Regions from separate parts of the Tindallia texcoconensis genome, predicted to be linked through region 2. Evidence: riboswitches for the same ligand, from Rfam matches in the RefSeq annotation. Region 2 holds a riboswitch; each other region holds the start of a gene.
The links. A riboswitch is a leader RNA that binds a small molecule or an ion and turns the genes downstream of it on or off. The one in region 2 is predicted to bind cobalamin.
Positions count from the first base shown of each region.

Region 1: it holds a riboswitch for cobalamin, as region 2 does, so the genes downstream of both, ACZ47N_RS09870 (ABC transporter permease) here and cbiQ (cobalt ECF transporter T component CbiQ) in region 2, are expected to answer to the same signal.
Region 3: it holds a riboswitch for cobalamin, as region 2 does, so the genes downstream of both, ACZ47N_RS03325 (ABC transporter substrate-binding protein) here and cbiQ (cobalt ECF transporter T component CbiQ) in region 2, are expected to answer to the same signal.

Region 1 covers NZ_AP042431.1:2,197,523-2,202,320, forward strand. The annotation lists gene rocF (arginase) at 1-698, shown strand, start outside; gene ACZ47N_RS09865 (ATP-grasp domain-containing protein) at 751-1,611, opposite strand; cobalamin riboswitch at 1,770-1,953, shown strand; gene ACZ47N_RS09870 (ABC transporter permease) at 2,251-3,159, shown strand; gene nikC (nickel transporter permease) at 3,182-4,129, shown strand; gene ACZ47N_RS09880 (ABC transporter substrate-binding protein) at 4,193-4,798, shown strand, end outside.
Region 2 covers NZ_AP042431.1:1,989,534-1,994,331, reverse strand. The annotation lists gene ACZ47N_RS08925 (CbiM family transporter) at 1-116, opposite strand, end outside; gene ACZ47N_RS08920 (hypothetical protein) at 148-633, opposite strand; gene ACZ47N_RS08915 (energy-coupling factor ABC transporter ATP-binding protein) at 695-1,486, opposite strand; gene cbiQ (cobalt ECF transporter T component CbiQ) at 1,474-2,235, opposite strand; cobalamin riboswitch at 2,374-2,548, opposite strand; gene ACZ47N_RS08905 (PDC sensor domain-containing protein) at 2,852-3,391, shown strand; gene ACZ47N_RS08900 (helix-turn-helix transcriptional regulator) at 3,461-4,510, opposite strand; gene ACZ47N_RS08895 (methyl-accepting chemotaxis protein) at 4,767-4,798, shown strand, end outside.
Region 3 covers NZ_AP042431.1:703,640-708,437, forward strand. The annotation lists gene ACZ47N_RS03320 (ABC transporter ATP-binding protein) at 1-1,462, opposite strand, end outside; gene ACZ47N_RS03325 (ABC transporter substrate-binding protein) at 1,491-3,068, opposite strand; cobalamin riboswitch at 3,249-3,431, opposite strand; gene ACZ47N_RS03330 (tripartite tricarboxylate transporter permease) at 3,535-4,798, opposite strand, start outside.

The DNA of each region.
Region 1 (4,798 bases), 210 kb from region 2:
TAGTGGAAGTAGAAAGAGTGAATGCAGCATTAGCCAAAAAAGTAAGTGGAATTATTGCTAAAGGTTGCTTTCCTCTGGTCTTAGGTGGTGATCATAGCATTGCTATTGGAACGATTGCAGGAGTAGCAGACCATTATGAAAATCTAGGGGTTATATGGGTGGACGCCCATGCTGATTTAAATACAGAAGAAACATCGCCGTCTGGTAACATACATGGGATGCCTTTAGCCGCAAGCTTAGGAATTGGCAATAAGCTTCTGACAAACCTTCATCAACCAATCGCAAAAGTAAAGCCGGAGAATGTAGTGATGATTGGACATCGGGCTTTAGATGAGGGCGAAAAAGAGTTGGTGAAAGCACAAGGAATCAAAATGTACACCATGCATGAGATTGATAGAATGGGCATGGCTAAAGTAATAGAAGAGTCCTTGGAATATTTGAAAGATAAAACAGATGGTATTCATCTATCTTTGGATTTAGACGGATTAGATCCTGGCGATGCCCCTGGAGTAGGGACTCCGGTTATTGGTGGTATTAGCTATCGGGAAGGACATCTTGCCATGGAAATGCTGGCAGAATATGATGGGATTGTTTCGGCTGAATTTGTGGAAGTAAATCCTATTTTAGATGAAAAAAATAAAACAGCACAAGTAGCTGTCGCTTTAATAAGTTCTTTGTTGGGAGAAAGATTGTTATAAAAAGGATTAGTAGATAAAAGCGAAAGGCTTCAGAAAAATATTCTGGAGCCTTTTATCGAATCAGGGCATTACAAAGCTTTTTAAGGCCCAAGGGGTTTCGAGACAAGTACAAATTTGGTTCGATCATTTCAAGTTCAAGCAGTAATGGTTGTTGTTGTTCATCGTACAAAAAATCTACCCGCATAAACATTGGAATTGGGTTAAGAACCTTAATTAAGTGTTTTAAAAAAAGACGATCTTTATGGGTTAGAAACGTTTCAGAGTAAGTTCCACCCCAGTGCTCATGGACTAAAAAACCATTCTCGGCAGGCTTTTTTTTCATAGCAAAAACCGGGTCACCATCAATAATCACTGCTGAACGTTCACCATCAGTTTGAACGCTTTTTATAAATGGTTGTAATACGGCTGATTGATTACGAGTTAAATGAAGAACATGCTTTTTAATGGAGTTAAAATCCTGGGCGTCTACCAAATAAGTATGATGGCCGCTTGCTCCAATGCTGGGTTTCACAATAACTTTATCAGTAGAGAAATTCCAACAAAATGGCGTTAAGTTCATGTGATCATCAATAAAAAAACTAGGAACAGTGGGAACTTCATGGTCTGATAGCCATTGAAGATAGCGCTTATTACTGTTCCAAATAATGGTAGAGGCATTATTAACAAGGCGACAGTGTTGTTCAATTGCTTGCATACGTTTAATAAACTCAGGTAATCGATGTTGGTAATCCCAGCATGAACGAACGACAGCGGTATCGAATTGCTGGTAGGAAACAGATGTATCATCCCATGGTACAATAGAAGCATTGCAACCAAGTTTGTGTAGAGTTGATTGTAAGGCGAGGTCATCTGGATGATGGCTGAGTGAATATTTTTGGCTTACTAGAATAGCAAAGGTTGGCTTTGAGTTCATTTGCATAGGAACCTCCTGAAATTGAGAGTAATTTTAGAACATAGTAAAAGATGCAATGGAAAGTGACGCATTTTCTTGTAGAAGTATAGCATAAAAGTCAATAAATGATAAGCTTTATCATTTATTGACTTTTATGCTTGTTCATGATAATATTTAAATAATTAAATATTTTTTATGGTGTCTATTTTTAAAAAATAGACAAAGGGGAAGTAGGTGTAATTCCTACGCGGTCCCGCCACTGTAATGCTAAGGGAGATATCCTGCCACTGTTATAAAAATGGGAAGGGGGATATCTTTACGATGATGCTGAGCCAGGAGACCTGCCGTAAAATGCTCCGAAGTTTCCACGGAAGATGGGAGGGAGGTCGTACTCGAATATTTTAGGCGCTTAGTGATCCACTAACTTCAGAATAAATTGAGTAGCTGAAACCTTTTCTACTAAATATGGGAAAGGTTTTTTTATTGAAAAAAATCCAATAGACTGAAGGTGACAAGGTCAAGCATTACGCTTATAGAGAAGTATCGGATTGACAAAGGGAAAAGTATCCTAATGAATCAAATACAAACGAAATGAATTATCAATAAAGGGTGTTTAAATTGAGGAAGGTATTAATAACTAAAGCTTTTCAGCTGTTAGTTGTGCTCATATGTACCACGTTTATTACATTTTTACTTTCCTATTTCAGTCCTGGAGATCCAGCAGAAAGGAGACTTATGTCGAGAGACGTAGTCCCCACAGTCGAAACGCTGGAAAGAACCAGGGAAGAAATGGGGCTGAATCAGCCCTTTTTAGTTCAGTACGTACGCTGGGTCTCTGGATTGCCCCGTGGCGACTTAGGGGAATCATATCATTTTCGAAAACCAGTTGGCTCGGTTCTTTTGAACAGGATGCCAAATACCTTTACTTTGGCATTGGCTTCTCTCGGCCTTATAGTGGCAACTTCCTTGCCTTTGGGAATGATCGCTGCCGTGAAACGAAATCGTTTAATAGACTATTTAATCAGGATTATTACATTTTTTTCTTTATCGATACCAGGCTTTTGGCTTGGGTTAATGCTTATGTACATAGTTGCAGTGCGATTTGGATTGGTTCCTATTATGCAAGGGAGCGGCGCTATTGACTTGTTGCTACCTACCATTACCCTGTCTGTGCCATTGATTGGTCGATATGTTCGAATAGTCCGCACGGTCATTCTGGAAGAACTCTCCATGGATTATGCGATTAGTGCAAGAGCTCGGGGAATTTCGGAAATTTGCATTTTAATATTTCATGTACTGCCGAATGCGTTGCCTGGATTACTAACATTAATAGGGATGACGATTGCATCTCTATTAGGAGGAACTATTGTTGTTGAACATCTTTTCATGCGTCCCGGATTGGGTTCGATGGTCCTGCAGGCCATCAGTTATCGTGATTACCCACTGTTGCAGGGGTTTGTGCTTCTAATGGTCTTAACCTATGTGTCGATCAGTTTTCTGGTAGACATTTTAACGAAATTGCTGGATCCACGAATTTTATTAATAGATAGAAAAGAGGAAATTTCTTGAAGGGGAAAAAGAGGTTGAGGCAATGAAAAAGTGGTGGCCTTTGATATTGGTAATTGGATTATTAGTATTTCTTTTTGTAGCACCTGTTCTAGCACCCCATGATCCCATAGATACCAACTTGAACCATGTTTTGCAGGGTCCCAGTGATGATTTTCCTCTCGGTACTGATCAAGTAGGACGGTGTTTGCTTTCGCGTATACTTTATGGTGCTCGAATTTCTGTTGGCTCCACTATAGGCCTTTTGTCGGCAATGGCTTTAACTGGTCTGATAGTAGGGGTTACTGCCAGCTATTTTGGAGGTGTGGTTGATCAAGGGATTATGAGAATTTCAGATGCTGTGTTGGCTTTTCCGGACATGGTGTTTGCCATTGCAGTAGCAGGCTTGATAGGCCCAGGGCTTCGCAACACACTCATTGCCTTATCAATTATCTGGTGGACACGTTACGCACGGCTGATACGTGTACTTACAGCCCGACTCTTGAACCGTCCCTTTGTTGAAGCTGCACGAATGGCGGGGGCGAGTCCTCTGAAAATAATAAGACGTTATATTTTACCTAATCTCTTCCCTACGTTAATCGTCCAGTATGTAACAGATATAGGAAGCATCATGTTGGCAATTGCGAGTCTTTCTTTTGTTGGTCTTGGTGTACAGGCACCATTACCAGAATGGGGAAGCATGTTAAATGAAGGGAGACCTTATTTGCAAACAGCCCCCTGGCTTTTGATTTATCCAGGAATGGCTATTTTTTTCGTGGTGTCTATTTGTAATATCACAGGTGATCTATTGCGAGATAAAATGGATCCTCATGATAGTTCGAAATCAGAAATGACAAATATGTACCCGCAAGTAGGAAAAAGACACTTATTTAGAAAATTGTTTGTGAAGGATGAAAAATGTAAAGAAGGCGGAAAAAAGCAAAGATACTACCAGGAACTAAAAGAAGGCAGAAAAGGTGGTGAAGCCTGCTAATAATAAAAGGATTAGATTTTGTGTTTTATTCATTTTTAACGGAAAAAATAGGAGGCGTACATAGTGATAAAAAAAATGCTGGTATTGATGATTTTTATATTGATGCTTATGATGGGATGCTCTGATACAGATAGCGATTTGGAGATGTCTGAAAAGGAGTCAATAGAAAATGGAGTACAAAATGCAGATCATGAAAATACTCATGTGAATGTAGGATTGTTTTGGCTAGATGCAGACCTGGAACCAACAACTGCTTGGCATGGATGGGCACTAGCGCGTTTGGGTGTTGGAGAAAATTTGATCCAATTGGATGAAAATATGAATTTTATGGGAAAAATTGCAGAAGAATGGGAAATGAAAGATGATCAAACAGCTGTATTTAAGTTGCGTCAGGATGTATATTTTCATAATGGGAAACAAGTTGATGCGGAAGCGGTGAAAGCTTCAATTGAGCGTGCACTGGAGATGACGGATCGCGATGATGTGAAATTTCCTGTTGAAACAATTGAAGCAGATGAATTTACGGTGACGATCCGTACCCAAGAGGCTTGGCCAACGTTGCTGAACCTTTTAGCGGATCCTGTATATATCATTGTTGATGCTGAAGCGGCACAATCACCTGATTTTGCAGTTGAGCCTATTGCGACGGGTCCATTTAAAGTGACTGGA
Region 2 (4,798 bases):
GTTTTCGGTATTTCTTCCTCTTTCATTCCCTTCACCGCATAGGCCAGGGTAATCGCCGTAATGGCGGTAGTTCCTACCGCCACAGGTGTATTTAAGACTCCATCAGAAATATGCATTTCATCAACCTCTTTCTGTCTCTATACCTTTCTATTGCACGTGTACTTCTATTGCAGGCGTAACAAATTCTATCTCTCCATCGTGGATAAACTGGAATACTACCTGAGTAGTACCTTCTTGTTCTCCAGTAATATGAGCATGGTCGCCATGAAGGTCAATGCTTACAATCCCTTCTTCGGCACCTTCTGCCAGTGCAACGCCTAATGCATGATGCTCTCCATCCAAAACTTCTTCTTCCCCATTTTCTTCAATATAAGCGCCTAGAGAAATGTTTTCTCCTAGTGGGATTTCAGGAAGACTTCCATGCCAATGGTCGTCGTGCATGTCTGCAACAACTGCATCTTCTCTTCGATCAATAATTTCAAAAACATTAATGCCTTCAACCACTTCTTGCTCCACCTCTACTACTGGTTCTTCCACTGTTGTTGCTTCTGTCTCTCCAGAGCAACCTGTAAACATAAGGAGCCCTACGAATAAAACAACCCCTATAAAGATACTTTTCTTTGTTCCTTTCATCCTACATCCTCCTCTTTCTTTTTTTAGTTTATATTAAGCATTTTCCATGCTCAACATCTCTTTAAAGCACAAAGCGTTTTTGTGCTTCTTCCACGGTTCGTGGTGGTTTCTCCCAATGCCCAAATAGTTTTGCTAAGGTTGGCATAGGCAAAGAAGCTTCCTGGAGAACCGCTTCATTCCGCAGCAAATCATATCCTCCACAATCTAGTATGTTTCCACTTTTCATAATCACCACTTCATCTGCCCATCCATAGGCCACATCCACATCGTGGGTGCTGTATACCAAGGTAGCACCCTCTTGCACCAATTGATCTAAGATCTCTCTAAAGTGAACCGCTGCTTCAGGATCCAAGCCGGAAAAAGGTTCATCAAAAGCCAGTATTTCTGGTTTCATTGCTAATAAACCAGCAATGGCGGCCCGCTTTTTTTGACCCAGACTCAAGCTATAGGGTGGTCTTTCTGCTAGGTCTTCGATACCCACTCGACTCATAGATTCCATGGCTCTTTGATGAACTGTTTCTGCATCCAATTTTAAGTTTCTAGGTCCAAAGGCGATATCATTTAAGATGGTCGTAGAGAAAAGCTGATCATCTGGATTATCAAAAAGCAATCCCACTTTTTTTCGTACTTCTTGCATATGCTTCTTTTCAACAGATACTCCTTGGAGGATTACGTGTCCTTGTTGGGCTGGAATAACACCGTTCAAATGGTAAATAAGGGTGGTTTTTCCGCTGCCATTCACCCCTAGGATAGCAGTTTTTTTCTTCTCTTTGATCTGCAAATTAATATCCTGAAAGGCTGGTGTTTTATCTGGATAAACATAGCTTAAGCCAACGGTTTCTATGGCAAACATAAAAGCACCCCCTGGTCTATACTGATTAATGCGATCATGAATACAATAGGAATGCTAGCCCGTATCCAGTCCGCAGCCGTGATGTTTCGTGGCTTCCCAATGGGAATTTGCCCTTGAAAACTCCGAGATACCATGGCTCGATACACTGTTTCTGAACGATTAATGGATTTAATGAACAATCCCCCAAATACTTCTCCATAGATACCAAGGGAGTATCGGCTGGCTTGGGCTTGAAATAGTCTGGATTTCAGAGCTCTCATGGTTGTCTGCACATCCTGAATAAAGAGAAATCCATACCGATAAGCCAGATAAATGGTGGTGGTAATCACTTTTGGCATTTTAAGGTGTTCCATAGCTTCTAGCATTTCTTCGATAGGCTGATTGATGAAAACTGATAGGGTGAAGGTCATGGCGGTTAATGCTTTCAGCACAATCAGAGCCGCAAATTCAATCCGATCCGCTGCCGGAGGAATTCCTCCACTAAAAATAAGAGGAAGGCTCATCAGCGCCAAAAAAGGCATGAGCACGGATAATTTTTTTAGCAACTGAAGGCCAGAAAGTCCAGCCCAGAGTGCATAAAAAGCTGCAAAAACCAAAGCTACCACTAGAAGTCCTACATCGCCTAAACTAATCACTCCAAATACATAAATCAAACCAGCTATCAACTTGGTACGTGGATTCCATAGGTTTTTTGCTGCATTAAAATCTTCTTTTTTAAACCTTGATGCTGAAGAGTGGTGGCCGCCCATGGGTATTAAACTCCTTTTTTTCAAAAAATAATTCCGGACTTCGCCATGAAGTACCGGAATTGTCCACACAAAAACACTTGTCTCACACTAAATAGAAAGCAAGTGCATGGATCGCGACCAGCCCTTTCACTCGAAGGGTAACGCATCAGCATTCAGGCAGGTCTCCTGGCTTGCAGTCCTCACCTTCCTCTCCTTCCCGGCTTAAGGCCAGTGGTATTGCGAGGTTGGTTCCTGCTTACAGTGACGGGATCGCATCGGACTCTCACCGATTTCCCTATTCTCCCTTACGGGCACCTGAATGGATCTATGAAATTATTTTGGATACTTACTTCATAATGATTATGACACTAAAGTTTTTCTATGTCAACCCAATGGGGCGTAAGGTCCTGGTTCACTGCCAACAAAACCCTCTATGAGCCCCAACAAAAACCCATGGTAAAACTTTTTTAAACCTGTAGAATCATAAGTGGTATGAGGCCGCCAATAAAGACGTTTCACGTCACCTTAGCGGTTAGGAAAATCAAACTCTCGGAAATAACAATAGATCCGAAATGAGGTGAATCCGACGAATCCCCTACTGTTTACCATGAATCTAATTCGAAAAGGAGTGTTTTCAATGAAATTAATGAACACAAAATCAACTTTACTATCCACTGCTGCTATTTTAGGGTTGGCTGTCATCATGACAACCACCAGCCTGGGTGCATCCATCGGTGAAACCCTTAACGTAAACCTTACTAGTCAGGCCCATGGTCAAGCCACGGTTTCCAATGAAACACAGCGAGTTCCTATTTCTTCCTTCGATGCCGCAGAACTAGTTTATTTAAATGCTGTATCTGTACATCCAATTGTGTTGGATGATCAGGTTCCACACGAAGAGAAAATGGCTTTCTTTGAAGCAGAAGCTCAAAAAGCTGGATACATCGGCTTTCGATTTGCTGACTTGAAGGGACAAGCCCTTGCCCTGGATCAACAGGGAACCGCATTCGATGTAGCAGACCGCCAGTATTTCCAAAATGCCTTGGCTGGAGAGCCTAATGTTTCAGATGTTTTAGTTAGCAAAGAATCAGGAGAATCCATTGTTGTTTATGCCACTCCTGTTTATCTTAAGGATAATTTAGCAGGCGTTCTTTTCGCCTCCAGAAGAGCCAATTAAAAAACGGTCCTCAGCCCCCTACACCCAGAATAAAATCCGCCTGCAAGGAAATGCTTCCCGCCGGCGGATTTATTTTTGTGCTACTTCTACGGAAAATCGTTCTCGAAAAGTAGCCACATATTCACTGGGAGTAATGCCAGTATATTTTTTAAAGATTTTTCTAAAGTGTCCATAATCCGTATATCGAAGGTACTCCATCACGTCATAAACGCTTAACCTAGGGTCTAATAATAATAATCGGGCACCGTACATCTTAGTACGCATCATATACCTCGTTAAGTCCGTCTGACTCTCCGCAATAAAGGTTTTGCTTAAATAACTTCGATTTACATAGAGATGATCCGCAAGATCCTGCACAGTTTCCACATCAAACTGTTCATCTAGATACAATTCTATGGCACGACGCACCAAAGGGTGTTTACAGTGAGGAAGAAACACATCCCGGTATGATTGCTGAATAAAAATCATCGTCGCCATAAAACGCTCCTGAGAGTACGCTGCCTGACAAATCCATTCTGCTGCCCCTTGAGCCAAGTCTATTAAGGGCAAGCGTATTGGCTTCAAAGGCAAAAACTCAATCAATCTCTCCATGGCTTTAGCGTAATCATTTTGATGATACTCCGCCCCTTGCTTTTGAGCATCTATTTGCGTCCAATATTCTAAAAATAGTTTTTCCGTTTTAGGATACACCGCCGCTATTTCTTCTGCAATGGCCTTTGCCAATTGAATCCTTTTTCGCTCATCTTGAAGAAAATGCTCTGATAAACGCATGATCAATGCTTGCAACTCTGAGGAATCCATGGTTTCTTCTATATAATCAAAACAGCCATCTAGAAATACCCTTCTGACACGTTTGTAATCCATGGTATTTCCAGAAATAATCAAGGTGCTATTCGCCGCCAGAAACCATCGGTACTGTGGCTCCACAGAAAAGTAGACTTCTTCTTCCATCATAATTAAATCATAGCGATTGGCAAGACGTTTACAATACGCATCCTCCATTTCATCGCTAGAAAAATCCATATAACTTCTCTTAAAGACAACACTTTTATAATGGGAAAACCACTCGTCCATCCAACTATCATAGGCATGTCCAATAATACCACATCGAATAATCATAGGGTTCCTTTCTTGTTTCTCTAAATTTCAAATTATTCTTTATAGTTCATTATAATCCTTTACCCGCTCTAGGGCAATGTCACTCATTGAATCCCATTAAATCTACTCCCTTATATAGTTATCTGAATTTTTAGGTTTTTCCTCCTTGAATTTGGGTAATAAATCCTATATCCATTGCTAGTACTTTGAAGGTCTCTTTGGATAAGATCTTATTTCACTTTTACCTTATCCATTATCAGAAAGGGGAGGAAGTCATATGATGAATTGGATTAAATCAGGACTGGCAAG
Region 3 (4,798 bases), 1.3 Mb from region 2:
TCTCATCTGCTATCAGAACTTTTGGTCGCATGACCAAGGCCCGAGCTAGCGCTACCCGTTGTCGCTGCCCACCACTTAGACTGGAAGTATATCGTTTTAGAAAACCATCGTCATAATTAAGTTGGAGGGACTCAAGGGCTTTTCTAATTCGTTGGATGATTTCGTCTTCCGAAGCGAGTCGGTTGATTCGCAGCGGTTCTCCTACTGCTTCTTCTACTGTAAGACGATGGCTTAGGGCACTAAAGGGGTCTTGAAGCACTAGCTGGATCCCCCTTTCGCAGCATGCCACTTGATTGTTTTTCAATGGTTTTTCTTGGTAAAAGAGTGTACCCGTATCTGGTGACAAAAAACCAGCCATTATTTTTGCAAAAGTTGATTTCCCTGATCCAGATGAACCGATTAAAGCCAGGGTTTCTCCATGGCGAATATTCATATATCCTTTACTAAGTGCATGAATTTTTCTATCTCCTACCCAATAGGTTTTTGATACGGCCTCTGCTTTCAGTATGCTAGTGAGGCCCTTTTGATGACAGGCGACTTCTCTTTCAATAGATACTCCTTGCAATGCTGGTACATGAGACTGGCAAGTATCTAAAGACTGGGTGCAGCGTCCTCTAAACACGCACCCCTCCTCTCCATCCTCATTCCTGGTCTCTCCTGGAATCCCCCATAGATCTTTATAGGGAGCCATTTCTACCGAGGCATTCATGAATCCACAGGTATATGGATGCATGGGTTTTTCAAGTACAGCATCCGTCAATCCTTTTTCGATTACTCGCCCTCCATACATAACCATGATTTCTTGTGTCAGTTGACTGACTAATTTCAAGTCGTGAGAAATCACTAACATGGCAAAATCCAGTTTCTTTTGAAGAAACTTTATAGTTTGGATCATTTCCCGTCGAGCAATTCCATCTAAGGAGCTGGTTGGCTCATCCAGAATAAGAAATCGTGGCTTGCAGCCAATTGCCATTGCCAACAACACACGTTGCTGCATTCCTCCAGATAACTGGTGCGGATAAGCACTAGCTTCCCATCCCTCTAATCCTACAAGTTTTAGTAATTCTTCTGCTTCTTCTCTTGCTTCCTTAGATGTAATGAATCCTTTTTCTATCAGTGGCTCCGTTAATTGATTCCCTATGGTCATAACGGGATTCAATACTTCTGACGCATTCTGAAACATCATGGCTATGGTATCCCAGCGATATTTTTTTTGCTCGTCCTTCTGAAGACTCAGATAGGGATTTCCAAATAGCGTTACCTCTCCAGCTGTTTGATGAGGCTTATCCACGAGCCCCATCAACGCCATCCCTAAGGTTGTCTTTCCACTTCCAGACTCACCAACAATTCCAAGGCTCCGTCCTTCCCGAAGTGTAAAAGAAGTGTCCTTTAATGCCTTAAACAGATTTCCTGCTGTATGATATTCCACTTGTATGCAACTGGCTTTTATCCTTCGATCCATGACGTCCTCCTTGCTTATTCTCTTCCCTTTACCGTTCTAAGTAAGATAATTTATTATGCGTCATATTATGATGATCAAACACATGCATCCATCCATCGTATGCTTCCAGATTATATACCGTGTATCCAGTCCGTAGAAATAGAGGAATTTCTGGTATTTCATCTGCCAATATTCCTTGTATTTCCATCATTTGATTCCGGCGCTGCTCTTCATCCATGATTCGAATTTGTTCCTCTAATTTGTCTGTAAGGAGGGCGTTATGATAACCCGGCACGCTATTGACCCAGTCTTGATCTGCATCTGTAAATCGAGCTCTCAAATAGTCAGCATCTCTGGCCCAACCTCCGTGTCCTACAATGACCATTTCATATTGACCATCAGCAATTTGCTGATCTCTAGACTGACTATCCATAGATCGAAGATTAACTACAATACCAATATCTTCTAACTGTTCTCGAATCAATTCGCCCATTCTAGATTCCTGATCTTCTCCGGTTAATAATTCAAAAGATAAAATTCCTTCTGACCACTGACTCTTCTCTAATAATGCCCTCCCTTGATCCAAGGAGTGTTCGTAGGCAGGAAGATCTGGGTGAAACCAACGATGATCTGGAGGAAGAATGCCCATACTTCCTGGAATTGCTCCTCCTCTGGCTATTTTCTCCACCAAAGATTGACGATCAATGGCGTATGCCATGGCTTGCCTTACATTCCGATCCTGTAATTCTGGTCTTTTTTCCATATTAAAACGCAATCGATATCCCCATACGCCAGGCTTCTCTACCAATTTATAATTCGCCTCTTCCATGAATCGATCTAACGAGTCCATGGGAATGTCCGTAAGATGAATCTCACCATTCTGCAATGCCAGTACTGGATCGCTTACGGGTATAAACTCAATTACATCCACCTGTTGCCTGGGGCCCCAAAAGTTTTTTGACGCTACAAATCGGTAGGTACCATGTTCTTGTTCATAATCCGTAAGACGGTAAGGACCTGTTCCCACTAAAGATTCTGGATCCGAGAAGGACTCTGGTGCTTGGACCTCTTCCCATATATGCTTAGGTATTATGTTGATACTATACAATTCTTCGATAAAAATTGGACTAGGCTCCCCTAAAGAAACCCTTAGGGAATGTTCATCAAGAACTTCAACTTCTTTGACAAACTCCTCGTCCATCAAGTGAGCTGAAGACACCACTGGTTTGAATTTTTTAGCGTATTCCAAGGTAAAGGCAACATCTTCTGCTGTAAAAGGGGTTCCATCATGCCATTGGACACCTTCCTGAAGTTTAAATTGGTATTCTTTTCCATCTTCAGAGATTTCCCAGCTTTCTGCTAACCAAGGAATATATCCTTTTTCATCCTTTTCTACCAGTTTGTCAAATATCAGATTCACTTTATAACGACCAGGTCCCCGAGAGTGGGTGGTGTAAGGTTGAGGTAACCCGTAGTCTCCACCTTCTAACCGTATGACCGTTTCTTGAGATGCTTCTTGGTCTGCTTCCTGACTCTCTTGTTGTGATACGGAATTGGTGCAGCCACTTAGAATCATCATCATGATCAATACACCTATCCATAATCCCTTGAACTTTTTTCCATTCATCTTTTTTCTCTCCTTTTTTATTCTATTTGATTCTCTTTCATAGCCATAGACAATCTAATTCCACCCTTTGGAGAGATGAGAAAAATATATCCGTCAAAAAAAGCCCCTTGATTTTATCAAGAGACTTTTCCCATTGTAAGTCTGCTTTTATAACGAATAATGAACATTTTCCCCATGTTCATTGGCTCTCATCCAAAGGCAGGTCTCCTGGCTTACGGTTCTTCCTCTTCCCCGCCTTCCCAAAAAAATTCAGTGGCCTTGTGGGGATTTGTCACCGTTTACAGTGGTGGGTCCGCGCCGGATTTCAACCGGTCTTCCCTATTCTCCCTCTTTTTCAAGGGCACCTTTGATGCATTTTAATCATATGTTATTATATCAAGTTCAGGTTCCTTATACAAGCCCGTAGAAAAAACGACTTCTGCCTATGCAAAAGTCGTTCTAAACAAAGCATAAATATCTTGTTACTCTAATCCTCTTCCAGTATTTCTTTTTTGCGACGTAGAAAAAAGAAGATCGAAAGAATAGTGACAGTCCATAGACCAATAGAAATCGGACTCCCTACAAAATACAGATAGTTTCCTCTGGCAATGGTTAAGGCCTGTCGAAAACTGGCCTCAAAAAGAGGTGTTACCAGAAATGCTAGGATCAATGGACCATCTGGTAGCTTATACCATTTGTAGAAGTACCCAATGAATCCAGATACAATTGCTATGATCGTATGGTAGGGCATATTGCTATAGGCATAGGTTCCTATCACAAGAAAAAGTGCAATGATAGGCCATAGGACTTCCGCAGGTATCTTTGAAAGCTTTGAAAATACAGGAATCAGTATCCATCCAAAAATCAAATTAAGTGGATTCGTCATCAGCATTAAAATAAACAGCGTATAAACTACCTGGGTATGATCAACCACGACCCTGGGTCCTACCGGAACTCCTTCCATAACCAAAGCAGCCATCATTAAAGCTGCAATGGAACTGCCTGGTATCCCGAAGGTTAACATAGGAATAAAGGTCGCTCCACAGGTAGCATTGTTAGCAGCTTCCGCAGCTGCTACCCCATCTAGGGATCCTTTGCCATAGTTTTTATCTTTGGTTATTTGACTATAAACAGAATAAGATGTGTAAGAAGCAAGTGTGGCTCCTGGTCCTGGAAGTGCTCCTAGGAATGTGCCTAGTACAGACCCAATGCCAATAGCCTTACCAGATTTAAATAATTCTTTGAGGGTAAGGCCTTTTTCTTTCTTTTTTGCTTCATCTAGGATGCTATCGCCCAAATCCCCAGATTTATCTGGATCTTTGATAAAACCATGTATTTCTTTCACAATCACCGGCAATGCAAAAAAGCCCATAAGCAGTGGTACCAAAGGAAATCCTGATTGCATTTGTCTTATGCCAAAAGTAAAGCGTAAACCACCAGTAATAATATCCCGTCCAATAATGGCTAAAAAGAAACCAATTCCTGCAGACATAATCCCTTTTCCTGGGTTTTCTGCGGAGAAAACAACGACTAAGGATAGTGCCAACATATAAAGGGCCGTTAATTCTGCTGGCCCGAAACTTGGCGCCATTCTACCTATCGGTACGACTAGGAAAATCAATACAAAGGACCCGAAAAAACCTCCTAAAACAGATGCATAAAGGCCCATTTGAAGGGCTTTTTTGCCTTTTCCCATCTGGGTTAAGGCATAACCATCTGCTACAGTTGCTGCCGCTCCAGAGGTTCCTGGT